2 linked regions of the Blastopirellula sediminis genome follow. The protein of the gene in region 1 binds, or shares a complex with, the protein of each later gene. Links are inferred from orthologs where the notes say so. Each region holds a gene or a part of one and is shown in the gene's direction. Other genes may lie near its edges. The genes, in order: smc and LOC68_RS14650.

Region 1 (15,445 bases):
ATCGCGGCTTCGCGCATCCGGACATAGCGACGTGGTCCGCTCGATCGCCTTTAGCGGCGACGGCACGATGTGGGCCAGCGGCGGCGACGACAATCGCGCCATTCTGCATAGCTTCGACGGACGACGAACTTCGATTCCGCTGGAAGCTCACTGGAGCCGCGTCAGCCAGGTCAAGTTTTCGCCCGATTCGCGCAAGTTGGCGACCGCCAGCTTTGACGCGACGATCTGCTTGTGGGACGTCCGCAGCAGCGAAGTGGCGCAGTCGCCGGTCGTGTTGTCGGGACATGACGAACGGGTCCTGTCGATCGACTTCAGCGCTGACTCGCGTTGGCTCCTCTCGAGCGCTCAAGCGGCGCCGGGGAGTCCGAGCGAAATCTTGTTGTGGGATCTGCAAGCGAAGGGGCACCCGCAAGTCACGCAGACGTTGGGTCAGCATTTCGGTCGCGTCCATGCGGCGCAGCTCAGCCCCGATGGACGCTGGGCCTTTACCGCTTCGGCCGATGGATTCGTCCAGCTATGGCGGCTCAATCCGAAGAGCGGCGATCGAATGACGGTCGCGATGCGGGCCCAGCATGGTTTGACCGATCGGGTCTGTTTCTCGCCCGATAGTTCGCAATTGGTGACGGTTTCGGAAGGGAGTAATGGGGAGTGCGTCATTCGCCGTTGGCAGTTGGGCGAAATGATTCGTCCCGAGACGATCGCAACCTTGAAGATCGCTCCCTTGGCGGCGGACGTTGATTTCAAGAATGAAAACGTCGTGATCGGCGGCCAGCGTGGCGAACTGAAGGTGGTCAATTGGAATCTGCGGACGATCACCCCGGTGGTTGGCCATGAGCAGCGAATCCAATTGGTTCGTTTTCTGCCGGATGGAGCGCTGGCCTCGGTCGATCAGCAAGGACTTGTACGCCGGACGCTTCTGGGTGGCAAAGACGAAATGGCGCTCGGCGTGAAGTTGCCGCAAGTTACCGGCCAAATCGAAGCGGCGGCGATTTCCGCCGATGGTCAGTGGGTCGCGGTGACCAATGAAAAGCGGGAAGTGATGATCCGCCAACTCGATCCAACGATCTTGATGGGGGTTGCGTTCGATCGACTGCAATCGCTCAGCGGCGACGTCGAAGTGATCGCCTCACAGCCGAGCGAAGAACGTCGCTAGAGTTCAAAACTCTCGCGTAACAGCGCTTCCGACGTTTCGCCGAATGAGTGAAGTCGGTCGTTATTGACGTTGATCCACGTCACCTGCGCTGGGCTGAAGAGCATCGGGTCGATTTGATAGAAATCGAACTTGGCGTCGCGCAAGATCTTCTCAAACGGCGTGCCGAAGGCAGGCGAACTGCTGCTGGGCAATTGGCGGCCGACGTCGCTGATTTCTTCGTCTTCGGCGTCGACCCATAACGTGACGTGTCCGCCGTAGAGGATCGCATCGTTGGTGCGGCCAATCCCTTGAACGTCGTTTTTCGCCAGCGGCGGCAGCGGGGCCGTTCCCTCGGCTTTGACAATCTTTTTCAGATCAAAATGAAGCTCGTGCAGCTTGTGCAAAGCTGTTTCGACGCTGCGCGCGACGATCTGCACATGCCCCGCGACGCTGGCGGTACGTGCGACGAGCAATCGCAACTGATTCGGCTGAACGCCGCACTGCTTGGCGATTTCAACGCAAACTTCCTCCGGCGGAAGCTGCGCCGTCTCTAGTACTCCGACCGCGACGTCGGCCGACTCCGCAAGTCCCAGTTCGGCAATCAGCGGCTCTTTGCCAGCGAGCGCTCGCATTGGACCGGAAGCCATCGCGAAGAACTCGCCGTGCAACACCTTCCAGCCGGCATATTGCGAACCCATGCAAGCGACGACCGGCTGATCCGTCTTCACATGCACGTCGAGAGGTACGCCGGCGAGACTTCCCAGCGTGAACTTGACTTCCCCTAATCCGGAAAGGCAAACCTCGGCCAACTTCAGTCCGGCGGATTGTCCGCCGGCCGCTCCGATTCCCAGGTCGAGAATCTGCGTCCCGCACGGGCTTTCGTGGACGATGGCCTGATATTGCTCGGGCTGGTCGATGATCGCCTGAGCGGCGGCCCATGCTCGTTGGTTAAGGTTCAAAAGGGGGCTCCGTAGATGAAATTGCTTACCCATGTTGTTTCAGCAAAACGGGTTACTTGCAAGTCCGGCGCGGCGGGTCGATTGTTCCGGCGGCCTGCTCTTCGTAGAATTGGCGGTCGCTACTGACAGGAGAGTTGAGTGCAAAATCTGACGATAGAGAATTACGTAAAAGCGATTTACCAGGTCTGCGCCCGCGGAGACAAAGAAGCGGCGTCGACCGGCGAGTTGGCGGTCGCGCTCTCGGTGTCGCCGGGGACGGTGACCAGCATGCTGAAGACGCTCAGCGAAGCGGGGCTGGCCGAGTACATGAAGTACGAAGGGGTCAGTCTGACGCCGGCCGGGCGAACGCTCGCGCTTCGCGTGCTTCGTCGGCATCGCTTGATTGAAGTCTTTTTGGTTCGGACGCTCGATCTGACGTGGGACGAAGTCCACGAAGAAGCGGAGCACATGGAACATGCCGTCAGCGATCTATTAATCGATCGGATCGACGAGTATCTCGGTCATCCCGAAACCGATCCGCACGGCGATCCAATCCCACGGGCCGACGGCAGCATGGTCAACATCGACACCAAGAAGCTGACCAAGTGGGAACCGTCGCAGCCGTTTCGGTTGATTCGGGTGATGGATCAGACTTCCGACTTCTTGCGTTATCTGACCGAAGAGTCGCTCGCGCCGGGCTGCGAAGGAAAGATTGTCTCGTTCCGCGCCGAAGCTGGCGTGATCACGATTGAAGTCGAAGGACGTCAGACGACGCTTGGATTGGACGCAGCAGAGAAACTGTTGGTCTCGGCCCTGACGTGACGACGGCACCCGTTAATTTACGTCTGCGGTTGCGGGGCGTTGATCGGTTCGTGACCGAGGGAGCGGCGCACGACGGACAACTGCCCGGTGTGCATCCCTTCGTGCCAGACCGCCGTTTCGAAGACCGCGCCGACGTCGTTTAAGAAGTCAGGCGATCCGGCCGGCGCCGCGGCCGACATCCCTTCTTCCGTGATTTCGTCGAAGGCGGCCATCAATGCGGCGCGACGCTGACGCAAATAAGCGAGCACTTCTTCCGCCGCCGGGTATTGGTCAGGATCAGCGACCGGATGCGAACCGACGCCGAAGAGCAACTGATACTCGTCTCGCGGCTCCGCCTTGTCGGGGGCGATTTGGCTGAGGAAGAAGTTGTCCATCAGCGCCAAGTGTCCGGCGATCCAAAGAGCGTGATTCGTCTGATGACAGACCTGCTGCGTCCATTCTTCTGGAGTGTGGAAGTCTTGCAGCAAGCGTTCGGTGAACTCGCGGGCCGCGATCAGTCGTTTGCGTAGTCGCTCTTTCGGAGTCATTCGCTGATCCTGTCAAAGTTGTCGGCGGGAAGGGGAACTTCCCGTCCTCTGTGATGCCGCGCAGCATCGTGAGAAACCGTTCGACTTGGTCATCCTGAAAGTTGGTAAGTGACGGGACGCATGGCGCCCCCAACTGATAGGAGAGCGAACGATCGCGGCAAGACGGCCTATAGGGCGCAAATAGTCGGAATACCAATAAACGAAATTCTAGGGATCGCCGTGGCGATGGGACAAGCGTCTTGATTGATCGAACGCCAGAGGCCTACAATACTTGCTGTCGATTTTTGCACTACGTAACGGATTTTACCGCAACGGTTTAGGGCCTTTAGCCCGCCTGACCTCCATGCCTGAAGACTTCTACAAAACCTTAGGCGTTTCGCGGGGAGCGACTTCTGACGAGATTCAGAAGGCGTACCGCAAGCTCGCCAAGAAATACCATCCGGACGTCAATCCTGACGACAAAAAGGCGCAAGAACGCTTCAAAGAGATCCAAAACGCCTACGACGTTTTGGGGGATGCGGAAAAGCGGACCAAGTACGATCAGTTCGGCCATGGCTTCGAGCAGATGGGCGCCGGCCCCCAAGGCGGAGCATGGCGACATGCTGGCGGCGGCGGTGGAGCGCAAGAGTTCGACTTTAGCGACCTCTTTGGTGGCGGCGGAGGAGGAGGAGGGGGAGACGCCGGCGGTTTCTCCGACATCTTCCGGCAATTTACCGGCGGAGGAGGGCGGCGTGCCCGTTCGGCCCCGATGCGCGGCGCCGATCTTCACCACGAAGTAACGGTTCCATTTCGGACCGCGGTTGAAGGGGGGGAAGTGATGCTGAGCGTTCGGCGCGGCAACAGCGTCGAAACGATCTCGGCCCAGATTCCCGCTGGCATCGAAGATGGCAAGAAGATCCGTCTCCGCGGCCAGGGAGAACCCGGCCCAAACGGCGGACCGGCCGGCGATATCCTGATCAACGTCCATATCGACTCGCATCGCTGCTTCGTCCGCAACGGCAAGAATCTGGAAGTCAAAGTGCCGATCACGCTCGAAGAAGCGGCGCTCGGCGGCAAGATCGACGTTCCGACTCCGCACGGCACGATCACGCTGACCATTCCGCCGAATTCCTCGAGCGGCAAACGTCTTCGTATTCGGGGCCAAGGGGTCAAGCAGAAGTCGAGCGAGCCGGGTGACCTGTACGCCGAATTGCAGATCAAAATGCCGGCCGAACTGGATGAAAAGGGGCAAGAGCTCGTTCGCCAACTCGGCAAGCTCTACACCGAAAGCCCGCGCAAAGACCTTGCCTGGTGAGTGGATGAATAACCAGGAGGATCGCGGGTTCGGCAAAGAAAAACGCCTGCTCCGCAGCGCTCAGTTTGACCAGGTCTTCGCCGGCAAGTGCTCGGCCGCCGACGGTATTCTGATCGTCTATGTCGCCGAAAATGAGGGGCTAGGGCCCCGAATCGGCCTGGTCGTTTCGAAGAAGGCAGGCAACGCCGTTCGCCGCAATCGGTGGAAGCGGCGTCTCCGCGAAGCGTTTCGGATCCAGCAATCTCGCCTGCCGGAAAACTGCGATCTGGTTGTGATTCCGCGGGCCGCAGTCGAACCGCCGTTCGAGCGCCTTTGCCGTAGCCTGGTCGAAACGGCGCGTCGTGCTCGCAAGAAGCTGCGCCAGCGAGGCTCGGAAGGATGAACTTGCTCGAAATCTTGCTGCAGGCCCTCGATGGGCTGCTAGCGGAGACGATGATCTTTGCGGTGCGGCTTTACCAATTCTTTTTGAGCCCGATCTTCGGGCGGCAGTGCATTTACCAGCCTACCTGTAGTCACTACTTTATCGGCGCCGTCAAAAAGTATGGGCCGATCAGCGGACTGCTGCGGGGAGCGTGGCGAATCTGCCGCTGCAATCCGTTCTGTCAGGGCGGTTACGATCCTCCGTAAAACGTTTCGTAAATCGGCCTTGACCGTGCTATCAGATTAAAATAGCCTTCGCCCCGAAACTTCGACCTCAATGCGCCGCAAGGATTCGCGGCGCGAGAAGCCACGTCGACACGGAGCGTCGCACGCTATGACTACTCGGGCACTTCAATCTCGTTCACGTACCGCCGCCGTTTTGCTGGTCGCCGGCGGCTTGCTGGTTTCGCCTGGGTGCGTCTCGTGGTTTCATGACGAGGAACCGCCGGCCATCGTCGACACTTCGCCCGCCGAGTGGGAACTATCGCGGGTTGTCGGCGATTTGACCGTTCCGGTTGGTCTAGAACCGGCGAAGATCCAAGCGGTTTCGATGGTGGTCGGTCTCGACAACACCGGTAGCGATCCCCCGCCGTCGCCGCTGCAAGAATCGCTGATCAACGAGATGCGGATTCGCAAAATCGCGAATCCCAATACCGAACTCGCGTCGCCGCGCACGTCGCTGGTGATCGCCGAAGCGTACATTCCGCCAGGTGCTCGAGCCGGCGACCGCGTTGATATCCGCGTGCTGACGCCGCGCGACTCGGAAACGACCAGTCTGGTCGGCGGCTGGATGTTGGAAGCGGCCCTGTCGGAATCGGCCGTTCTCGAAGGTCGCTTGCGTAAAGGGGAAACCTTCGTTCGCGGCCATGGCGCCATTCTCACGGACAACGTCCGCCAAGGTCAGGACGATGCTGAATTGCTCCTGAAACGGGGCGTGATTCTCGGCGGCGGCATCCTGAAGAAGGATCGTCCGATTGGGCTGGCGATGGGCGCCAGCGACGTTTCGATCCAGGCCAGCGCTCGCGTCGGCCAGGCGATCAATGGCCGCTTTTTCAGCTATCAAAACGGGGGCGGCAAGACCGGCGTCGCCAATCCGCTGGACGACAAAAAGATCGAACTGCGAGTTCATCCGAAATACTACGAAAACGTTCCCCGCTTTCTCCGCGTCGTCCGCTACATCCCGATCGGCGACACGACTGAAGAACGCTTGCAACGGATTACCAACGCCGAAGCGGAGATGCTGATCCCGGAAACGGCCGAAGCGGGCGCTATGAAGCTCGAAGCGCTCGGCAAAGATTCGCTCGATTCGCTGAAGAAGGGGCTCGTCTCGAAGAGCCCACTGGTTCGCTTCTGTGCGGCGGAATCGCTCGCCTATCTGGATGATCCGGCGGCGATTCCGACGTTGACCGAAGCGGCTCGCAGCCAAAGCGAGTTCCGCCATCGGGCGTTTCTCGCCTTCGGCACGCTCGACGATCTGTCGGTGATCGACGAACTGGAAGGACTGCTCCACTGCGAAAGCGTCGAAGCTCGCTACGGCGCGTTTGACACGCTGCTCAAAAAGACCGGCAAGGCGCCGATCGTCCGCGGCGTCGACATGAAGGGGCGATTCGTCTTCCATTCGATCCGCACCAACTCGCCGCCGCTGATTCACTTCCGCATGACTGAACGCTCGGAAGTGGTCGTCTTTGGCGATCAAATTCCGGTCCGGACCGACGCCGTCTTGCTAATGCCGAAGGGGTTGACCATCACCGGCACGACCGATGGCAAGCTGAAGGTGACCCGCGTGGTCGCCGGCCGCGAGAATCAGGCGTTCGTCTGCGAGCCGATCGTGGGCGAGCTGATCAAGGGAATCGTCGACGCCGAAGGGGACTATCCGGAGGTGATGAAGGCGATTTACAGCCTGAAGCAGCAGGGCGCCATCGACGCCAAGGTCGAAGCCGATTCGCTCGCCAGTAACGATCGCGTCTATTATCTCGATCGGGAGGAGATTGACGATTCGGCAGAATGGGCTGCGGATGAGTCGGAAACGGAAGCGGTTGAAGAGGATACGGCGGAGGCCGACTCAGAAGAAATTGCTTCCAGCGAGAAATCGGACGAGAAAAGTTGGTGGCGGTTTTGGTAAACTAAGAGACTCCGCGTACGTATAGTACGGGGAAACTCATTAACTACCATAGATGGCTGCCCGCGCTTGCGCGGTAGGCTGCCGGTTTACCTTTACCTCCCCCGCAATCGTCTGTTTCTATGCTGAAGGCGCTCGAACTTGTCGGTTTCAAGAGCTTCGCCGACAAAACGCGGTTCGAGTTTCCCCCCGGCATTACGGTGGTGGTTGGGCCCAATGGTTCCGGTAAGTCGAATATCGTCGACGCCATCAAGTGGGCTTTAGGCGAACAAAGCGCAAAAAGTCTCCGCGGCAAAGAGATGGCGGACGTCATCTTCAAAGGTGCCGCCTCGGGTGCCCGCAAGCCGGCCAATTCGGCCGAAGCGACGATCGTCTTCGACAATAGTGAAGGCCAGCTCTCGATCGACTCGCCTGAGGTCCATGTTTCCCGCCGCGTTTACCGCAGCGGCGAAGCCGAATACCTGATCAATCGCCATCCCTGCCGTTTGCGCGACGTCCGCGATCTGTGCAGCGGAACCGGCGTCGGCGCCGACGCCTACGCGATCATCGAGCAAGGGAAGGTCGACACGCTGCTGCAAGCGTCGTCGAAAGATCGCCGCGCGATCTTTGAAGAAGCGGCCGGGATCAGCCGGTTCAAATCGAAAAAGCTGGAAACGCAGCGGCGGCTCGAGCGAGTTGAGCAGAACCTGCTCCGCTTGGCCGATATCGTCGACGAAGTGGGCGGTCGTTTGAAAAGCGTCCGCGCTCAGGCCGGCAAGGCGCAGCGTTACCGGGAATATAGTCAACGTCTGCAAGATTTGCGGGTTAGCGTCGGCCTCGTCGATTGGCGAGCCCTCACCGCACGGCTCGAAGAATACGAAGTCGAGCTGTCGCAACTTCGCGAAGAAGCGGCCTCGCTGACGCAAGCAGTGAAAGCGTCGGAAGAGCGGAGCGCAGCGCTGGAGACCGAAGCGCGGGCTCTGACTGACGGCATGGCCCAGGCCGAAGGGGATCTTTCCCGCGCCGAACAGCGGGTTGCCACGCTTTCCGCCGCCTCCAACATGCAATATCGCCAGTTGCATGAGCTGACCCGCGACATCGCCAGCCGGCGTGAACGGGTTTCGCGGCTCAAATCGGCCGAAGCCTCGCTGACGATCGACGTCAAATCAATCCGCGGTTTGCTCGACGCGGCACGCTTGCAGTACGAAACGGTCGTTGAAGAACTCCATAGCGTCGAAGAAACGGCCGCCGACCTGGAGGCTGGCGTCGAACAACTTCGCAAAGACCGGGAAGAGCGTCGCCAGCGGCACGTCGAACTGCTGAAGGAAGCTTCGAGCCTGGAAAACTCGATCGGCGCCATCGAAGCCGAAGTCGCCGCCGCTCAGCGCCGGTTGAGCGAAGTGGCCGAGCAATACAGCGAGATCTGCGCCGCGATCGCCGCCCAGCAAAGCGAGCTGGAGGCCTTTGAAGAAGAAGGCGCCCGGGTCGCGATCGACCTGGAGAAGAAGCAGGAGCGGCTCGATCAGACGCAAGATCGTTTGTCGCGGCAGCGTGACGACCTGCGAACGCGGCAAGACGCGCTCACTACCCTTTCTCATCGTCGTGCGGCGATTCACGAGCGAGCCAAGGTCCTCGACGAGCTGGAAAAGCGGTACGAAGGGCTCAACGCCGGCGTGAAGGAAGTGCTGTCACGCGCTCGGGACGAAAAGGAATATCACTTCCGCTCGGTCGCCGGCCTGGTCGCCGACGTCTTTCAGGTCGACGTCCAAATCGCCACCCTGATCGAAATCGCCCTCGGCGACGCCGCCCATTACGTGGTGCTGCGCGACGCCGCGCTGGTCGACGCTATCGAAAATGGCCGCGTTCATTTTCCGGGACGCGTCGGCTTGATCGAGCTGGAAAGCTGTCTTCCCCGCGTTGGCGAAGATGACGAAGAGCAGCTAGCAGAAGATGGCGACGTTCGCGGGCGAGCCGATCGCTTTGTCGAGACGGCCGAAGAATTCGCTCCGCTGGTCAGCCAACTGTTGGGTGACGCCTGGATTGTGACCGATCTGGCGGCCGCTCGTCGTTTGCATCGGCAATACCCGCGTCGCCGCTTTGTGGCGGAGACAGGGGAAATGCTCGAAGCGGACGGCCGAATCTACGTCGGTCCACGAGCCAACGCCTCTGGCATCATTTCGCGACGTAGCGAACTGCGCTCGCTTCGCGATCAGCTGGCCGATTTGGACGAGGAAATTGAAACAGGCCGCGGCGAAATCACCGCGCTGCAACACGAAATCGCCGAAGCGGACGACGAACTGCGCAGCGCCATCGACGAACATCGTCAGGCGACCCTCGCCCAGTCGGAGCATCGCGCTCGTCTGGCCGCAGTGCAGCAGCAGCTCGAACATCTGGCCCGCGATCAACATCGAAGCGGCCAAGAGCAGGAATCGATCCGCCGGCAGATTGAGGATGGGGACTCGCGACTTCAGTCGGTGCGTCACTCCTTGGCCGAAAAACAGCGGGAAACGGCCAATTTGGAGCGAGCGGCCGACGACGACCACGCCAAGGCGGCGATGCTCGAGAGCGAACGAGCCCAGGTCGGGCAGCAAGCGACCAGCTTGAAAATCGAGCTCGCCAAAAGCGAGCAGCAGGTCACTTCGCTCGGGCAGCAAGCGAAACAGACCGAACAGGCCTTGGCCGAGAAATCGCAGGCGATCGCGGAAAACCGAGATCGTCTGACCGGCGAGCAAAAACAGTATTCGACCCTGGAGCGGGAAATCCTCTCCGCCAACGGCGAATTGGCCCATTTGTACCTGATTCGCGAACAGCGTTATCGCGAAGTCCACTCGGGCCGCGTCCGTCGCCGCGCGATTGAAACGCAGCGAGCCGAAATCACCGCCGATTCGCAACGGATGCGGCGCGAGATGGAAGGAATCGCCGAGCGAATGCATCGCAAAGAGCTGGCTGGCGGCGATCTGCGACATGAACGAGGAACGCTAGCGGCTCGTTTGCTCGAAGATTACGGCATCGAAATCAACAAGTATGCCGACAAAGAGGATCTTGAGCCGATCGAGGATCGCCAGGCGGTCGACGAAGAGATCGCCGACCTGCGCCGCAAAGTGACCAACATCGGCGCCGTAAACGTCGACGCGCTGCAGGAATTGGACGAGTTGGAGCAGCGTTACGCCCATCTGTCCGGTCAGCTGAACGATTTAACCGAAGCGAAGCAGTCGCTCGAAAAGATCATTCACAAGATCAACGCCGACAGTCGCCGGCTGTTTGAAGAGACGCTGACGACGGTGCGGGATAACTTCCGCCAGCTCTTCCGCAAGGTGTTCGGCGGCGGCTCGGCCGACATCATCCTCGAAGAGGGAGTCGACGTCCTGGAGGCCGGGGTCGACATCGTGGCGACTCCGCCAGGTAAGAACACGCTCCACATCTCGCTGCTGAGCGGCGGTGAGCGCGCGCTGACGGCAGTGACGCTGCTGCTAGCGATATTCCAGTTCCGCCCGAGTCCTTTCTGTATTTTGGACGAAGTGGACGGTCCGCTCGATGAAGCGAACATTGGACGCTTCGTCGACGTCTTAAGAGGGTTCCTCGACTGGACGCGGTTTGTGATCGTCACGCACTCCAAGGCGACGATGGCTGCGGCCTCGACGTTGTATGGGGTGACGATGCAAGAGTCGGGCGTGTCGAAGCGGGTCTCGGTGCAGTTCGACGACGTCAGCGAAGACGGCCAGATTTCGCAGGCCGCCGTCGACCGAGATGGCGGTGACGCGCAGGTTGCGTGACCGTATAACCCGCGTAATCGCTACCATCCGCACGACTCGCTCTATCTTCCGCGCCTATAATTTAAGTATTAGCGAAGAAATCGTTGGCGGGGGCATGCCTAGGGCTGTCCATTCTAACCCGGCTAATGAGAACGACTTGCATCGGCCCAATTCGATCGGATTCGGATGGCGACGGTCGCTCCGTAAGGCACGATTTTGCTTGTTGGCAGCATCTATCCGGAAAGATGCTAAAGAAAAGCCCCCGATTGATTCGAAATTAAGCTTCGGAAGGTTTGTTCTGTCGAGTCACGTCACCTAAACGCGGCTCAAAGACAAACCGGCAAGGGGGGTACATCTCAATCAGGGCGTAAGCCGCATCGTTTCGCAAACGGACGGGATGCGAAACGAGGTGGAGGTACGTCTTCTCTGAGGGGATCCCTTATGCCGCCACCTCGCCGAATCATTGGATTCGAAGCGACGCGAAGGCGATGGGAAAAGATTTCTCACCCTCTTCGCTGAGATTCGCTTTCAGTGGTTTAGAGACTTGAGGCGCGGAGTCAGAAGGAACTGAACACGAGCCACAGAGCGATGCATTTTTATCAGCCCTAACCCAGATGTTTGCGAACGCCGGACAAGTCCCACTGTCGACGCGAGGGAAGAAGCGTCAAGGCGATTAGCGAGCAAGGGCTGGACGCGTGTTTCCGATTTACGGGAACGCGGTGGAGGTCAACTCAACTAGAGAGTAACGGAGAGCCTGAGATGAAGGTCTTCACAACAGGACAGGTCGCGAAGATCTGTAAAGTGGCCCCGCGCACGGTAAGCAAGTGGTTCGATTCGGGCCGTCTTAAAGGTTACCGGATTCCGGGATCGCAAGATCGCCGAATTCCGCGGGAATATCTGATTAAGTTCTTGAAAGAGCACGGGATGCCCTTGGGCGACCTGGAAGACGAAGCCATGGCCAAGTGCCTGATCGTCGCTCAAGATCAAGTCTTGGTCGAAAATCTGCGTCGTGAATTGCCGCCCGAAAAGTCGTTCAAGGTCGCTGTGGCCGCGAGCGGTTTTGAAGCCGGTATTCAAGCCGAAGGTTTCCACCCGGACTGCATCATCGTCGACTTTTCAATCGGTCGCGTCGAAGCGTTGCAGATTTGCCAAAATCTGCGTCGCAACATCGACTTCGCCGAAACGATCCTCATCGCCCTGCTGCCGGATGACGGCAACCCGATGAGCTTCGATCGCTCGACGATCAATGAAACCTTTAAGAAGCCGTTCGACGCCGCTTTGCTGGCCGAGCGCCTTCGCACGCTGATTGGCGCCAAGAAAGAATTGGTCTAGTCAGTAATCGATATAGAATCGCCGATTCGCATTACGCCGCGGACAGACCCCCGCGGCGTTTTTTTTTGCGCTCGCCCCAATCTTTCCCACCTCCGGCCAAAAGTGCGGTTATCTACGGGCCCCGCTTACGGTTGGAAAGCTGGGGACCCGCAATGGTTTATGGTCAAAAGGCCTCTTTTCAAGGTCGGTTGGCAGGGTACCATGGTGGGTTGTCCTAAGTTCAACCCAGACAGCGGATATGGCCGGCGAACTGACCCATTTCGACGACTCCGGCGCCAGCCGAATGGTCGACGTCAGCGCCAAGCCGACGACGGTCAGAACGGCCAAAGCCGAAGCTTCCGTCGTTATGGCGGCGGCGACGGCGGCGAGGATCGCCCAACGCGATCTCGGCAAAGGGGACGTCCTGGAAGTCGCTCGCTTGGCCGGCATCATGGCGGCCAAGCGGACCGGCGAGTGGATCCCGCTTTGCCATCCGATTCCGCTGGAAGGGGTGACGATTGACTTTCGCTTTGTCGATGCGACGACCCTGGTGATCGAAGCGTCGACGCGAACCACCGGCAAGACCGGCGTCGAGATGGAAGCGCTTACCGCCGCTTCCGCCGCCGCTCTCACCGTGTACGACATGTGTAAATCGATCGATCGAGAGATGGAGATTCGCGCGGTTCGACTGTTGGAAAAGACAGGCGGGCGCTCGGGTCACTTTGTCCGATCTGCCGATGGCGACCAAGCGGACTCCGCATCATCGCGGTAACGCCGATTTTTCGACTGACAGTTTTAGGGCGATTTTGTTGTGAGCCAAGCAGCCAACGGCGTACCCCGCTCTTTACCCGCTGACGCCCAGTTTCTTTCCTCGGCGTACGGCGGCATCGCGCACGAAATGGCGGCGGTCGAAAAGATCCTGACCCGCGAGATGAGCTCGCGCTACGAAGCGGTCAACGAAGTCGTTTCGTACGGCTGCATGCTCGGCGGCAAACGGATGCGTCCCGCGCTATTGCTGTTGGCGGCCAAAGCCTGCGGCAACGTGACCGACGCCCACTACACGCTCGGCGCCGTGATCGAGATGATTCACACTGCGACGCTCGTCCATGACGACGTCCTCGATGAAGCCGATCAGCGCCGTCATTTGGCGACCGTCAACTCGCGCTGGAACAACGAGACCAGCGTCCTGCTCGGCGACTTCCTCTTTTCGCACGCGTTCTACCTGGCGACCACTTTGCCGACCACTTGCGCCGCTCGCATGATCGGTCGTTCGACCAACGTCGTCTGCGAAGGGGAACTGCGCCAGATCGCCAGTCGCCAGGCGTTTGAAACGAGCGAAGAGGAATACCTCGAAATCATCGACGCCAAAACGGCGGAGCTCTGCGCTTGTGCTTGTGAACTCGGCGCTCGCTACGCGGAAGCGAGCGAAGAGCAAGTCGCCGCGCTCGAGAAGTTCGGCCGTGATCTGGGCGTCGCATTCCAGATCGCTGACGATCTGCTCGACGTCGAAGGAAACGAAGTCGAAACCGGCAAGTCGCTCGGCACTGATCTCGAAAAGCAAAAGCCGACGCTGCCGTTGATCTACGCCCTGCAATACTTCCAGGGTGACGAACGGGAACAAGTTCTCGCGATCGTCGAAGGCCCGGCCGAACGCCGCGGCATCGATCTCAAGCCTTGGCTCGCCCAGTGCGACGCTCTGGGATATGCTCGCCGCCGCGCCAACGAATACGTCCAATCGGCGATCGACGCTCTCGCGGTTCTCCCGCCGTCCGAAGCCCGGACGACGCTGGAACAATTGGCCAGCTTCGTCACAGCTCGCTCGTGCTAAACGCACAACACTAGCCCGCAGCGCAAGCAAGGGAATGTGTTGGGCGATTCTAGGAACGGCGGAACCTGGCGTTCGAACGAAATAGGATTCGTCGTATGAGCTTCAACACTAGCCATTTGCTTGCGCACGCATTCCCTCGCTTGCGCTGCGGGCTAGTGGAAGAAGAGTGATCGCGAAGTCATCTAGCGCTTACTGCGGCGTATTCGGATTACGCGGCGTGTTCAGCATCGGCTGCAGCTCATCCACGAAGTCGTGAACGTCTTTGAACTCGCGATAGACGCTCGCGAAGCGGACGTAGGCGACCTGGTCGATCTTCTGCAGATGACGCATCACCAGTTCGCCGATGTAGTGGCTTTCGACTTCCCCTTCGCACTCGGCATAGATGTCGCTTTCGACGCCGGAGACGATGCTCTCAATTTGCGATTCGCTGATCGGGCGTTTCCAGCAAGCCAGGGCCAACCCTTTTTTGATCTTTTCGGGCTGAAAAGGCTCGCGGACGTTATCCTTTTTGATAATCTTGATCGACATTTCCTCGACCCGCTCGTACGTCGTATAGCGACGTTTGCAGCCCAGGCACTCGCGGCGGCGACGGATCGAGAACCCGTCCTGACTAGCGCGCGAGTCGATCACTTTGTCGTTATCCGTACGGCAAAATGGGCATCGCATGCTAAATGATTCCGCGAGGGGGGAAGAAGCCCGATCAACGAGCGATTTCCTCAATATACACAAACGGGCCCGTTTGCGTGCGAAAAATCGGCCCGTTTCCTGCCCCCAAAGGTCAGGGGAAGGGATGCGTGCCGCCCCTATTTTGAACCGCTATAATGGCCCACTGGAGGCGGCCAAGATTTCGCCGGCTGGAACGAATAAATAGACGAAATTCACCGTACGTCGCAGCAACAAGGTTACCCCATGGATAAAGATGACTTCGCTGACAAGATGAAGCCTCGCGATGACAGTCGCCGTGACGACCCGGAAGAAAAGCTGTGGTCGGGCGATTATTCGGCCAAAGATATGTATGGCTCCTGGATTATCGCGGCCGTGCTATCGATCACGGCGCTGGTCGTCTCCGGCATCTTTTTCTTTCCGGCGATCCTGCCGGTGATCGGCGTCGTGGCGCTGGTTTGGATCATCCTCCTCTTCCGGTTGATGTGGCGAAAGTGGAGCGTCCATTACGAGTTGACGACGCAGCGGTTCGTCCATGAAAAGGGAATTCTCAGCCGGACCACCGACCGGATCGAAGTGATCGACATCGATGACGTCACATTCACGCAAAGCATCTTTGATCGTATGTTCGGCGTCGGGACGATTTCGATTACGTCGAGC
Region 2 (14,203 bases), on another replicon or contig:
TGACGCGAGCCAAGACAATCGGCCGATTGTAGTAAACTTTGCCGATTGCAACGACAGGACAATCCGCGAGTTTGCGGAAAAGCCGGAAGCATCGTCACATTAGGGGCATTTGGCATAAACAGGGCAGAAACATTCACGCGCCGCCTAAGGAGTTCCGAATAACGATTGCAGCAGTCGAAACATTGCGCCCCTGCAAAATCGGGGATGCGCGCCAATACCAAACCGAACATTTTTTACTGCTCGACGGCGGCCCGATGAGCCGCATGCCGAAGGAGACGATGATGCAAGCTTTCGCCATCCGGGCGCTGATCTGCGGCTTTGTTTTGGCCGCTGGCCTGACGGTCGCCGCCGATAACGCGTCGGCCCAACAGCCGTTCACGCAGTACTACGTCGCCGATCCCTACATGGGCGTCCACGCCGAGATGTACGTCTCGCCGGTTCCGACCCCGCCGCTGGTCGGTCATACGTCCATTACGTATCCGCCGCTGGCTCCGCACGAGTGGTTGTACCCGCACACGCGACGTTACTACCAAACCTACAACGGCGGACGCGGCTGGAATCGGACGACCGTCCGTTGGTACGGCGGTCACAACTGGCTATCGCCGGCTAATCCGTTGTTCTAAGTCGGCCCGACGACCAAGCAAGTTCTAAGCAAGGATCCCGAGCGATGACCCGTAACCTGATTTTCGCCGCGCTGCTGGGCGTCACGGCGATGGCCGCGATCGCGGCCAAAGCGGAAGCCGGCTGGCCTGTCACCTATAACGGCGCCGCCGTTATCGCCGCTGAAAATGCGGCTGGCTATCCGTGGCATGGTGGATACTACTATCAAGACTGGCACACGCCGGTCGCGTTGGTCGTGCCGCCGACCGCCTCGATGCAGACGCACTACAGCTGGGGCGTTCCGTCGAGCCGCGTCACGCCGATCAACCATCAGTTCACTCCGATCAATCCCGGTCCGGTCGGCGACGTTTCGATGCTTCGCCCGACCCCGTACTGGCCGAACAACACCTATCAGTTCGGCGTGTATTACGTCCGCGGACCTTGGGAACATCGCGAACCGAACCCGTACAGCTCGTGCCATCACGGCGGCGGCGGGATTTGCCATGGCCTCTTGAATCGGCTTGGCTCTGGCTGCGGAAACGGCAATTGCAACGGCAACTGCCCGAACTGCCGCTAAACGAATCAACGTTTTCCTTGAAAAAGGGGGGAGCATCATGCTCCCCCTTTTTTTGCGCTTTTGCGGCGGCCGGCGGAACCCCACGTTGATCTTGACGATCCCCCGACTGTCGCCGACTATCCGCAGGCAGACATCCCACATTCGGTCGCAGTTTTCGGAGCCCCACCCGATGCGTCTTCGCCCTCTCCTAACGTCGCTCGTAATCGCCAGCGTCATGCTCGTTTCGACCGGATGCCTAAGCCTCAGCTTGGGAGGCAGAACGTGCACCGGCAACAGTCCCGAAACGATGGCCCGCATCGCGGCGCTCGAGCAGCGGGTCAATGCACTGGAACAGATGCTGCCGCCGCCGGTCGAAATGGTAATGACGCCGGCAGGGCGCTAAGACAGCGCTGGATAGCGACGTTGACGAATTTACCAACTCGGTATCATGCGGCGTCTCGCATTCAAGCGCGAGCCGGCTTGCGTCTTGATAGTTGACGGGTATGTTTCGCTGGACGAATATTCGCCAAATTGGGTGCGCGTCGAACGAGAATGTTGTTTCGCCCTGGGAAAGCGGCCACAATACGAACGAATGTCAGAGGGGTCGCCATACGCCGCATTCAAGCGACCCCTGCAAGGCGACAGGAACGCTTTGACGACATGGGGCAAAACGTAAGATGGCGAAAATGACCGGGTCGGTCGGTTCTACCGACGACTTCACGATTGATATCGAGATCTGTCCGATCGCGATCATGCTGGTTTCGTCAGCCGGGAAGATTCTGCGCAGCAATCGGCGTCTCGATCAACTCTTTGGTTACTCGACCGGCGAACTCCACGGACAATCGGTCGAAGTTCTCGTTCCCACGCACGTCCGCCCCTACCATTCGGACCTGCGTAACGCCTTCTTCGAGGTCCCAACCAGCCGTCGCATGGGGACCGGTCGCGACTTGCATGGCGCTCGCAAAGACGGCGTGATGATTCCGGTCGAAATCGGCCTCGATCCGGTCCAAGTCGACGACGACGTCATGGTGATCGTCTCAGTCCTCGACATTCGCGAGCGGAAGAAAAACGAGGCGATGATCCTCCGGGCGCTCAACGCCGCTGCCAGCGCCATGATCCAGGTAAGCGAAGCGGGCGCAATCGAACTGGTGAACAACAAGGCCTGCCAGCTGTTCGGCTACAAGCACGAAGAGATGATGGGACAGCCGATCGAAATGCTAGTGCCGGAGCGTTTCCGCCGCAAACATGCGGTCTATCGCAACAGCTACAACAACGATCGCTACGCCCGGAACATGGGCGCCGGACGCGACCTGTTTGGCGTACGAAAAGATGGGACCGAATTTCCGATCGAAATCGGTCTGACGCCGGTCGAGGAAATGGAAGGGAAGTCGACGATGGCCACCATCATCGACATCACCGACCGCAAGTCGAAAGAGCATGACATCGCTCAGAAGGCGATCCAACTGGAGCGGCTGAACGAAGAGCTCAATCAATTCGCCTACAGTGCGTCGCATGATCTGAAAGCGCCTCTCGCTTCGATCGCCGGCTTGTTGCACGTTTGCGAAAGCGATCTGGAGCTAGGCGACTTCGAGGAAGTGAAGCTCAACATTCCAAAAGCGAAAGCGCTCGCCGAACGCCTGGCCGCGCGGATCGAAGTGGTCCTGTCGCTGGCGAAATCGGACCTCGTTTCGATTAACTGGGAAGAGGTCGACGTCGAGCAGCGATTCCAAACGATCTGGTCGGCGCTCAAGCACGAAGGAGTCGACGTCGAAACCGACTTTCAGCATGCCGAACCGGTTTACAGCATTCCGGTCCGCTTTGACGTAACGCTCGAAAACCTCCTCTCCAACGCGATCAAGTATCAAGACCCGGCGCAAAAGAACCGTCTGGTACGGATCAAAACATGGACCGCCGACGATCAATTCTGCTTGTCGGTGGCCGACAACGGCGTTGGCATTCCCGCCGAATTCCACAATCGCGTTTTCAAACTATTCCAGCGTTTTTCCGACGACGACAAAGCCGGCAGCGGGATTGGGCTCGCGCTCGCGAAAAAGTACATTACCCAGCTAGGCGGCACGATTACTTTCGAGTCCGCCAAAGGAAAAACGATATTCTCGGTCGTCTTACCGCAGAATAACCGTCTCGCAAATCGATAGAGAAGCAGGAGCCGAGATGACCGTTACGATTGCCGTGGTAGACGATAGCGATGTCGATCGTTACCTCGTACAGCGCGTCGCCAAGTATTTGGAGATGGACGCCAAGGTGATCGAATTCGAAGCAGGCGATCACTTCTTCGACGCGATCATCGACGAACAACGGCGCGCTACCGATTTCGGCGACTTCCCGCCGCCGGTTCTGATCTTGCTCGACATCAACATGCCGCGGATGAACGGCCACGAAGTTTTGGAGTCGATGCAAGAGAAGTTCGGCAAGGAGTACAACTTCATGGTCGTCGTGATGTACTCGTCGTCCGATTTCGCCGAAGACAAACTGAACGCCATGAAGTTCCCGTTCGTCAAAGACTACATCGTCAAACCGATCACCAAGGATCAACTGCAGCAAGCGATTGATCGCTATTGCCTGGCGACGTGATGCGATGTTCGATCCGAATCTTGAAACCGGCCTGATCGGCGGCGTCGAACGGCGCGAGATTCAGATCGTCGACTACCAACCGGATTGGCCAGAAACGTTCGCCGCTCACAGCCGCCAGATCCAAGCCGCAATTCAGGGCGCGGCGATGCAAATCGAGCATATCGGCTCGACGTCGGTTCCTGATCTCGCAGCCAAGCCGATCATCGACATTCTGCTGGTCGTCGCCAACTCGGCCGACGAGTCGAGCTATCTGTCTCACTTAGAACAAGTCGGCTATCAGCTGCGCGTTCGCGAGCCCGATTGGCATCAGCATCGGATGCTTCGCACGCCCGAGAGGGACGTTCACATCCACGTCTATTCGACCGGCTGCGTCGAGATTGACCGCAACCTGGCTTTTCGCGATCGACTGCGTCAGTGTGCAGAAGATCGCATTCGTTATGAACGCGTCAAACGGGAACTCGCCCAGCGCTCGTGGGACGATATGAACCAGTACGCCGCCGCGAAGACCGAAGTGATCGAAAGCGTTCTCTCAGCGGCCGGCGACGCGACGAACTAGTCGTCGTTCAACTCGTTCAGCATGTCGCTTTCCGATCCGTCCGCCAGATCGCCGTCATGCGGACTGATCGAACCCTCGCCCCCTTCGCCGTCTCCACCTTTGAAGTCGGCTTCCTGGCGGCGATGCAGATAGAGCTTGATCGGCACTTCGCTAAAGCTGACGTGATCGCGAAGCATCGAAAGCAGATAACGGCGATAGCCGTCGCTGAACGCCTTCGGCGAGTTGCACTTCAACACGATCGTCGGCGGCTGAGCGCCGATCTGCGTGGCGAAGTAGATCTTCGGGCGACGCAGCTTGTAGAGCGGCGGCGGCGACTTTTCGAGAGCGAAGCGAATGATGCGATTCAATTCGCCGGTCGAGATGCGTTCGCGCGACTGCTTGTACAGCATCTGCGCGTGGTTGAGCAGCGCTTTGACGTTCTTGCCGGTCTGACCGGTGATGAACGCAACCGGCGCGTACGGAATGTTGCGGAAGGTGTCGTGCAGGTAGGTCGCCCAGCGATCGGTCGGCATCTTGTCGTGGTAGAGATCCCACTTGTTGACGACGAAAACGACCGGCTTGTAGTTCTCAGCGATGTAAGCGACCAGCTGCTTGTCGACCTTGCTGATCTGCTGCGACGCGTCGAAGAACATCAGCACCACGTCGGCCCGGCGAATGCTTCGCTCAGCGCGATGGGTGCTGTAGAAGTCGATATCGGTCTTCACGCTGACGCGGCGACGCAAGCCAGGCGTATCGATCGCGGTGAACGACTTGCCGTCGAGCTCAAAGCGGATGTCGACGCTGTCGCGGGTCGTGCCGGCCACTTCGCTGACGATCATTCGTTCGGCGCGGGCCAACGTGTTGACGAAAGTGCTCTTGCCGACATTGCGACGGCCGACGACGGCGATCTTCATCTCCGGTTCGCCGCTGGAAGCTTCTCCCTCTTCGGCGTCGGGCAAACGATCGGCGATGACGTTCAGCAGGTCATCTTTGTTTCGGTTCTGCAGCGTGCTGACCGGGACCAACATTCCCCGCCCCAGTTGATAGAACTGGTCGGCGTCATGGTCCATGTGCGATTCGTCGGTCTTGTTGGCGACCAGCACGATCGGCTTGTTGACGTGCCGCAAACGTTGGGCGACTTCCTGATCGAGCGGCAGAATCCCGTCACGAGTATCGACCACAAACAAAATCAAATCGGCCGAGTCGATCGCGATGTTGATCTGTTGTTCGATTTCGTCGGTCAGGTCGTCGACGTCGTTAATCCCGATCCCGCCGGTGTCGACGATTTCGAAGTAGCGATCGCGCCACTGCATCAGATAGGTCATGCGGTCGCGGGTGACCCCGGCCACGTTGTCAACGATCGCCAAACGCCGACCAGCGAGCCAATTAAACAGGCTCGACTTCCCCACATTAGGGCGACCAACGATGACGACTTGCGGCAAACTCATGGGATTTCTACAGACTCAAATGCCAGCGGCGCGCCCCGCAAGATTCCGACGGAAACCTTCCTGATTCCCCTCGAACTCATCCCCCCCGGTCAGAGCGGCGCCTAAGTAAACACCCAGTGTAGACGAAGACGGTCGGGAAAGCACGGCGCCCCAGCCGCAACCGATCGGAAACTGCCGTTCTGCGGGGATTGCCGGAAAGCGGGGTCTGGAAAAGGGCGAAACGGAGCCCCATACCCCCATTTTGCGGCTAAGGAGGCGGCGAAGAGCCGATTCCAAATTGAAGGCGCCTTTCGGTCGTCAGAGAATTCGACAATCAAACGATCAGAAGCGGCGGAAGACGCGACCGCGTCCACCAACTGGAACTCCCAACGCCGCGACTCGCTATTCGGTTGTCGCGAAGATGCTAAAAGCTTCTCAGCGAGATCTTCAAGCGATCACTCGACTCCCCACCGTGCGCAAGCGGGGAAATCGAGTCGTCAAGGTTTCGTGCTGCGAAGCCGGCTTAGGCCCAGACCTTCCACCACGGACGTTTCGCCTTCGACTTCGGGATCGGTTGGAACTTCTTGTGCTTCGTACAGGCGTTCTTCGCTCGCTCGATCAGCGTGCCGCTCATGTTGGCGTCATGCATGTCGGCGTCGGTGAAGTCGGCGTCGTCGATTTTGGCGTTGCTCAGGTTGGCGCCAACCATGATCGCGCCGCGGAGGTCGGCTCGCGTTAGATTGGCGGACGACAGGTCACACCGCAGGTCGCACATGCTGAGGTCGGCTTCGACCAGCCGCGCCGAAGAGAGATTGCCCCCTTCCAGCTTGGCGTAACGCATGTTGGCGTTGGTCATGTTGGCGCCGGTGAAGTTCGAGCGCTGCAATAGGGTGTCGGTAAAGTTGGTCTTTTGCAGATTCGCCCCGGTAAAATCGGCGTCTTGCGCCGAAGCGCCGATAAAGGAAGCTCCTTCCAAGTCGGACCCGGCGAAATTACAGCCGTTCATACTGTCGCTGTCAAAAACGCAGTCGCGGAGGACGCGATTGGAAAGGTCGGCCCCTTTCAAATTCTTGCCAACCAGTTTTTGCCCCTGGAGGCAATCGGCGTCCATTTCAAAAAGAATGTCGCCTGATTCCCGATGCTTGATTTGAATCATAATAGCCCGTTGCCCGCTTTCTAGAAGTTTAGAGATACGACAACCGCGCTTTCCGATGACCAAACACCGCCAAGCCGAACAGGTATCGCTTCCGCCAAGCGGTACGAAAAATTCGGCGACGGCCCGAGGAGGAATGTACCCCTGCGGCAAGTCTGCGGAAAACGCTTCGCAATAATGCCTTGCTAGTCTCTGCGCCTACTTCTCTGCTGCGCTCATCTCTATTACGCCGTCGGCCTCTGTCGCCTCATTCCATGGCGTTTCTGTTCCTGGTCGATTGGGGTGACGTCACCAAGCAATCGCCCTTAAAGCGATGCGAAGGTAAGGCCGTCTTCCCCAATTGCATGCGGGTAAAAGATCTGACCAGTTACTTATGATTCTAGAAAAGCAGTAGTTACGCCCCAAGAGAAAAATTGCAACTTTCTTGGTGCAGATTCGGTAAGATGCGAAGTATCGTCGCTCAACTGGGTGGAAACTTTACTTCCAAACTTTCCACCATGGGCCCTTTGGCTTGCTTGGTCGACTTTGCATTTCCTGCATCGCGCCATCGAGCAAAGTACCTTTGAGAATTGCGCCGGTAAGCTTCGCACCCACTAGTTTCGCACCATCAAGATTTGCGCTCGTAAGATCGGCGCCCATCATGATCGCGCCGTCGAGTTGCGCGTTGCGCAAGCTCGTTCGCCGCAGCGCCGCGCCGGTCAAATCGGAGGAGCGCATGTCGCAGCGATTCATCTTCGCCGAACAGAAGTCGCCGCGCAGCGTCGCCATGCTGAGATCGCAATCGGACATCGACGCTTGGGTTAGTTTCGCCGCGGTCAGGTCGGCGTATCGAAACGAACTGCGGGTTAGCGTCGCTTCGACGAACGACGCGCGATGCGCCTGGGCGTTCGAGAAGTCGGCGCCTCCTCCTTCGCACCCATCCAAATTGGCGTCGGCCAGGCTGGCGTTTTGCAAACTGGCCGACTCGAGTCGAGCCCCGCGCAGGTCGGCATGCCGCAAGTCGGCGATGTCGAGATTGGCGCCGCGCAGATCGGCGCCAGCCAGGTCGGCGTAGGCGAGCGCCTTGCTCGACAAATTCGCCCCCCGTAACGTATCGGCCGCTACTTGGAACAGCGGCTCGCCGGTTTCCCGATGTCGAATTTCGATGGGCATAGCGTTATCGGCGCCTACCAAGAAAAAAGTAAGCCGAATCGATCTCCCCTTTTCCAGCCAAATAGGGGAAAAGAGGCGGTCGAGGCGCATGCCGCAGGCGAGTGGTCGCGACATTCCAGCCAAAATCGGACCGTATCCATCTACCGCAGAGGTTGGGTAAATCCGAATATAGAGAGAGCTCTGGCCACGCCCTAGAGTTTCTGCTTTAGTTTTTGATGAAGTTTTGGCGTCGTTTTCGCGTCACCAGTTCGCTCTCGGTACGAAAGAATCCGCATGAAATTCAAGGTCGACATCGACGTTTATCGCGGTCCGCTCGACCTGCTACTTTACCTGGTGCGCAAACATGAAATCGACATTCGCGACATCCCGATCGCGATGATCACCGAGCAGTACGTCCTGTATCTCGACATCCTGCAGCAGATGGACGTCGACGCGGCGGCCGACTTTCTCGAAATGGCGAGCACCCTGGTCGAGATCAAATCGAAGCTGCTCCTCCCCGGCGTCGAAGCGGACGAAGAGCTGATCGACGACCCGCGCGAGCAACTGGTCGAACGCCTTTTGGAATACAAACGGTTTAAAGACGCGGCCGGACTGCTCGACGATCAAGGGCGGGCGTGGAACCGCCGCTTTTCGCGACTCTCCGACGATTTGCCGCCGCGACGGATCGATCCCGCGCAACAGCCGATTCACGAGGTGGAGCTATGGGACCTGGTCAGTGCGTTGACGCGCATCGTCCGCGACAGCAAAACGGTCCAGCCGACCAACATCGTTTACGACGACACGCCGATCCGCGTCTACATGCAGCGGATCCATCAGCGAATCGTCGACGAAGAAAAGGTCTCGTTCACCTCGATGTTCGAAGGCGCCGTGCACAAGGTAGTGATCATTGGTCTCTTCCTGGCGGTCCTCGAACTGGTCCGACACTGCCACGTCGTTGCGCAGCAGCCTGAGCCGCACGGCGAGATCTATCTCTCAGCCGGCGACGGTTTCAGCACCGAATTCACGCTGACCGACGTCGACGACTACTCCTCTTCAGCGGCGGAGCAAGAACCCCCGTCCGACCCACCTGAGAACGCTTAGCCGACATCGCGCTGACGTCGCTCCGCTTTTGATAGCGCGCTGAAGGTACGCGCCGACTCAAAAATGGGCTTTCCCTACCTCTTGTCGATTCCCCTGCGCAAACGTGCCGGATTCATGCGCAAAAGCGAGATTATTTTTCCTTCGGATTTCCACGGTGATTTCGCGTCGTACTGCGGCGAGTTTAACGGCCAGCTTCGGCGCTTCCTGGCAATACAGAAATGGACAACACAGACCCTATACTAGCGGCTGACTATCACTCACAAAAATTGCGCCATTAGCCATTGATGTATTTGCCTTTTAGAAAACGACGGCTCCAAAAGTCTTCACGAATTCTTCAATGAATTCGACGTTAAGAAGCCTCTTGCCCACCGCCAGCGGTTGCTACCTTGGTCCGCTTTACAGCACGACTGATTAGCACGCTAAGCGAAATCAACGTCGCGCTGACGTTGAACATCGCGGTTTCAGGGACTTTTAAAGAGGCGTCCAATTCATGAAGCGTTCCCAACAAAGCGCCGGGTTTACCCTGGTCGAACTCCTCGTCGTCATTGCGATCATCGGCGTGTTGATCGCATTGTTGCTGCCGGCCGTGCAGCAAGCTCGCGAAGCGGCTCGCCGCATGCAGTGCACCAACAACTTGAAACAAGTCGCGCTGGCGACCCACAACTTTCAAGACACTTACGGCTACATCGTTTTCGGCGGCCGCGACGGCTCGCTGACCGATCCGATCGACTCTTGCTGCAGCTCGTCGACCGTCGAAGGTTGGAACTGGTCGTTTCACCTGACGCCGTTCATGGAACAGCAGAACATCTATGAGTTGGCCGACTACAGCAATCCCTCCGGTGCGCTGAACGTCGTCGCCGCGTCGGGCGTTCCCGCTTACTACTGCCCTTCGCGTCGCGCTCCGAAAGGCTACGGCAGCGGACTCTACTATCGCTGCGACTACGCTGGAAACGCCGGCGAACGGACGCAAGGAGATCTTCGAGCTCCGGGGAGCGTTGGCGAACACGGCGTGATTCGCAACCTGGCGACCAACAAAAAACTGACGATTGAAAAGATCCGAGACGGTTCGTCCAACACGATCATGTTCGCCGAAAAGGCGCTGAACGCCGACTCGCACGGCAGCGAAGGGGGCGACAACGAACGCTGGAACAACGCCGGCTGGGACGAAGACAACATCCGCTACGGCAGCCACCGCGACAGCAGCGGCAACGTCGTTCCGCTGACGCCGATCTCCGACGACTTCGCTCCGTACGCCGATCGTTCGGGCACGTGGAACTTCCATCTCAAGCCGGCGCTTGGCTTGGGTCTCTACACCAAGTGGCATCCCTATTTCGGCGCTTCGCACACCGCGGGGATGAACGCGGCGTTCGCTGACGGTTCGGTTCGCTTCATCGCGTTCAACATCGACGGCGAAATGTTCCGTCGCGCCTGTCATTCCGACGACGGCGAAGTCCTGCAACTCGACTAAGCGAGTCGACTGATTCTCAGAACTGCGCGGTCTATTTGCATCTCAAAACAAACTCCAATTCAACAAGGCGATACCAAGATGGCTATTTTACGCTTCGCACTCCTCTTCTCCGTCCTCACGTTGGCGCTCGGTTGCGGCGGTTCGTCCGCTTCCAATCCTCCGGAGCTGACGCAGGAACTGCAGGAAAAGATCAAAGCGGAAGACGCGGCGGTTGAAGACGCAGAACGCGCGGCCAGCGATTCCTACAAGCCGGCCAAAAAGAAATAACTCGCTTTGCGCCGCCGATTTCGGGCGGCCAGCGTGAGATCTTTCCTTTCATTCCTACCTACAGAGGTCTTCCCCCTATGATTAGCAAACGTAACCCGCGCCGCGCGTCGGGCTTTACTCTGGTTGAGTTGCTGGTCGTGATCGCCATCATCGGCGTTCTGATCGGCCTATTGCTGCCGGCCGTGCAGCAAGCTCGCGAATCGGCGCGTCGCACCCAATGCAGCAACAACCTGAAACAGCTCGGCCTGGCCGCGCACAACTTCCAAGCGACCTATGGTCGCCTGGTTTGGGGCGCGCGAGACGGCCAGCTGACCGACTCGACCACCGCGTGCTGCAACGCGCTGACGGTCGAAGGTTGGAACTGGAGCTTCCACTTGCTGCCGTTCATCGAACAGCAAAACCTGTATGAGCTGGGCGATTACAACAATCCGACCGGCACGCAAGACATTGTTGCGCAAAACTTCGTGGCAGGGTTCTTCTGCCCCACGCGTCGCGCTCCGGAAGCTTATGGGTCGGGCCTGACCTACCGCTGCGACTATGCCGCCAACGCCGGCGAACGGTCGCAGGGAAGCATTCGCAACTCGAGCAACCTGGGCGAACATGGCGTCATGCGTCACCGCAACAACACCAAGGGAGAATTAACGGTCGAACGAATCCGTGACGGATCGTCGAACACCATCATGTTCGCGGAGAAGGCGCTCCACCCTGACGCTCATGGCATCGAAGGTGGAGACAACGAACGCTGGAACAACGCCGGTTGGGACGAAGACAACGTTCGCTTTGGCAGTCACGTCGACTCGTCGAAAAACGTCACCGCACTCCCGCCGATCAGCGATCGCGACGCTCCGAATCCCAACAACAGCTGGCAGTTCGGCAAAGCGGGCCTCGACCTCGGCCTCTATGGCGAATGGCATCCCTACTTCGGTTCGTCCCACAGCGCCGGTCTCAACGCGGTTCTGGCCGATGGCTCGGTCCGGTTCATCGCCTACACGATCGACGGCACGACCTTCCAAAACGCTTGCCTATCGGACGACAAGCAGACGATCTCGTGGGACTAAGCGATTGTTTGAAGTTGCAATTCCAACGCCAAAAAAACAAAAGACTCGCCTCTTAGGCGAGTCTTTTTTCATGCAGAGCAGGGGAGTGCGTCACTCGATCCAACCGCCTCCGAGCACCTGATCGCCGTCATAGCATACGACCGCTTGTCCGGGCGCTACTCCGCGGCGCGGCTCGTCAAAGATGACCGCGATCCGTCCTTCCGGAAGTCGCTCGACCGTCGCCGGCGCGTCGTCGCTGTTGTAGCGAATCTGGGCGCGGCAGCGGACAGGGCCTTCCGGCAAGTCGACCAGCCAATTGCAATCGCGAGCGGTCAGCTCAAGCCGGCCAAGCTCTTCTTTTTCACCAATCACCACGCGGTTGGTATCGGCTTCGATCCGGACGACGAACCGTGGTTCGCCCATTGCCACACCCAAACCTTTGCGCTGGCCGATCGTGTACTTCTCGATCCCGTCATGCGTACCGACCACTTCGCCGCTGGTCGTAACGATCTCGCCAGCCGTTTGCAGATCGGAGCGGCGAGCTTTGATGAATTCGTCATGCTTGCCGGAGGTGACGAAGCAGATCTCCTGACTGTCCTTCTTGTCGGCGACCCGCATGCCGATTTGCCCCGCCAGCTCACGAATCCGCGACTTTTCAAAATGTCCAACCGGCAACAACATTCGCCGCAGATATTCGCGCTCGATGCCAAACAGGACGTAAGTCTGATCCTTGCCGGGATCGACGCCCCGAACCAGACGCGGCAAGTCGCCCGGCTGATCGGTCAATAAGCGGGCATAGTGCCCTGTAGCGACGTACTCGGCGCCGACGCTGTCGGCGTAGTCGAACAGTTTGCCGAACTTTATCCAGTTGTTGCACATTACGCAGGGGTTCGGCGTTCGCCCGGCGACATACTCTTCGACGAAGTAGTCGATGATCCGTCCAAATTCACGTTGCAGGTTGAGCGCGTAAAATGGGATGCCCAGGTTGTCGGCGACGCGGCGTGCATCCGCCGCATCGCTAGCACTGCAGCAACCCTGCTTGTGGTCGGGACGATCGTTCAAGATCGGCAGCGCCGACTGGCCGTCGATCTGACAGCTAGCAATCGGAGACTGTTCTCCATGACGCATAAACACGCCGATAACCTCATGCCCCTCTTCTAGGAGAAGGTGTGCGGCGACGCTGCTATCAACGCCCCCCGACATGGCTAGAACAACTCGCGCCATCCGACGTCAAACCTTACGAAATTGCCGCAGACCGCCTACACCGCCAGTCTAGAGGCCTTTTATGATCAAACCTTTGAATTATACAGGCTATTCCGAATAATGCGGCCGATCACAGTCAGCCGATAACCCTCCCGTCGAGATTGTTCTTTGTCCGATCTCTCTTGAAGAGCGCAATCCTCACCTGGCGGCCACCCCCCTGTTTTGCCGCTGCTCGGACAAGCCAAGCCACGACACTTAACCCACAACCAAACATGATACGACTCCCGGAAGCCCGTGGCTCGCGCCTCGCACCTTTGACCGGCATGTCCGCCGAGGCGCTCCATCTATGGAGTATCCCGCTTCGAGCCGGCAAGTCGCAGGTCGCCCAGCTGCGCGCAATGCTATCGGCCGCGGAGCGTGAAAAAGCGGACGGCTTTCTGTTGGAAGCTCAGACCGAGCGCTACATCATCTGCCGCGGCGCTGTCCGCCAGATCCTGGCCGAGTACCTGCAATTGCCCGCGACTCAGCTCTCGCTGACGGCCGGAAAATACGGCAAGCCGCTCGTCGAACACCAAGATTCGCTCTGGTTCAACGTCAGCCACTCCGGCGATCTGGCGGTGCTGGCCGTTTCAACCATCGGCGAAGTCGGCGTCGATATCGAACAGGTCCGCGAAATTCGCGGCCTTCCCCGGATGATCGATCGCTGCCTGGCTCCGTGCGAACGCCCAGAAGTGCTCCGCTTGCCGTCAGCCGAGCAGAATCGTCAGTTCCTGCGGTACTGGACGCACAAAGAAGCGTATTTGAAGACCTTTGGGGTCGGAATTCGCCGTCCTCTGGAAAAGTTGGAAATCGACCTGGTTGCGCCTCCTGCACGACGCGTGATCGACCATGGCGATCGTTCTCCCGAAGAAATGGGCGCTTCCATCACCGAATTCTGCCCGGCTGAGGGGTATGTGGGGGCGATTTCGGTCTCTGGCTCGATTCCGGACGAAATTGCCGCTCAGGCGTGGGTCGGTGGTCGCTTCCGGGCCCAACGTGTAGGATAAATCCATTACGTAACGACGTGAGAGGACCTACATGACAAGCGACAAATCGGCCGCTGGCGCTTCTGCCACGGCGGAAGAAATCCAAGA

Evidence for each region.
Region 2: the proteins of smc (region 1) and LOC68_RS14650 are in contact, whole or in part, in a crystal structure (PDB 3ZGX), measured with the Bacillus subtilis proteins. The link is inferred for Blastopirellula sediminis from one-to-one orthologs.

Annotation. Positions count from the first base shown.
Region 1 is NZ_JAJKFT010000004.1:1,158,133-1,173,577, forward strand. What follows is about bases 7,072-11,204. They hold smc (chromosome segregation protein SMC), read left to right. Parts: upstream 7,072-7,374; coding sequence 7,375-11,004; downstream 11,005-11,204. Other genes in these bases: LOC68_RS08465 (flagellar basal body P-ring protein FlgI), read left to right, coding at 7,072-7,255. In the rest of the region: WD40 repeat domain-containing protein, read left to right, coding at 1-1,153; mch (methenyltetrahydromethanopterin cyclohydrolase), read right to left, coding at 1,150-2,091; metal-dependent transcriptional regulator, read left to right, coding at 2,230-2,892; DinB family protein, read right to left, coding at 2,910-3,419; DnaJ C-terminal domain-containing protein, read left to right, coding at 3,763-4,713; rnpA (ribonuclease P protein component), read left to right, coding at 4,718-5,095; membrane protein insertion efficiency factor YidD, read left to right, coding at 5,092-5,340; more of flagellar basal body P-ring protein FlgI, read left to right, coding at 5,468-7,071; helix-turn-helix domain-containing protein, read left to right, coding at 11,743-12,315; cyclic pyranopterin monophosphate synthase MoaC, read left to right, coding at 12,554-13,066; polyprenyl synthetase family protein, read left to right, coding at 13,106-14,122; transcriptional regulator NrdR, read right to left, coding at 14,312-14,788; PH domain-containing protein, read left to right, coding at 15,032-15,445. UniProt on the Bacillus subtilis protein: Required for chromosome condensation and partitioning.
Region 2 is NZ_JAJKFT010000010.1:743,855-758,057, forward strand. What follows is about bases 7,301-10,191. They hold LOC68_RS14650 (segregation and condensation protein A), read left to right. Parts: upstream 7,301-8,288; coding sequence 8,289-9,095; downstream 9,096-10,191. Other genes in these bases: LOC68_RS14645 (pentapeptide repeat-containing protein), read right to left, coding at 7,341-8,015; LOC68_RS14655 (DUF1559 family PulG-like putative transporter), read left to right, coding at 9,586-10,191. Also shown: hypothetical protein, read left to right, coding at 255-623; hypothetical protein, read left to right, coding at 668-1,177; hypothetical protein, read left to right, coding at 1,347-1,559; sensor histidine kinase, read left to right, coding at 1,834-3,312; response regulator, read left to right, coding at 3,329-3,748; GrpB family protein, read left to right, coding at 3,753-4,304; ribosome biogenesis GTPase Der, read right to left, coding at 4,301-5,731; pentapeptide repeat-containing protein, read right to left, coding at 6,234-6,866; more of DUF1559 family PulG-like putative transporter, read left to right, coding at 10,192-10,563; hypothetical protein, read left to right, coding at 10,642-10,830; DUF1559 domain-containing protein, read left to right, coding at 10,908-11,888; tRNA 2-thiouridine(34) synthase MnmA, read right to left, coding at 11,979-13,091; 4'-phosphopantetheinyl transferase family protein, read left to right, coding at 13,343-14,116; acyl carrier protein, read left to right, coding at 14,148-14,203. UniProt on the Bacillus subtilis protein: Participates in chromosomal partition during cell division. May act via the formation of a condensin-like complex containing Smc and ScpB that pull DNA away from mid-cell into both cell halves.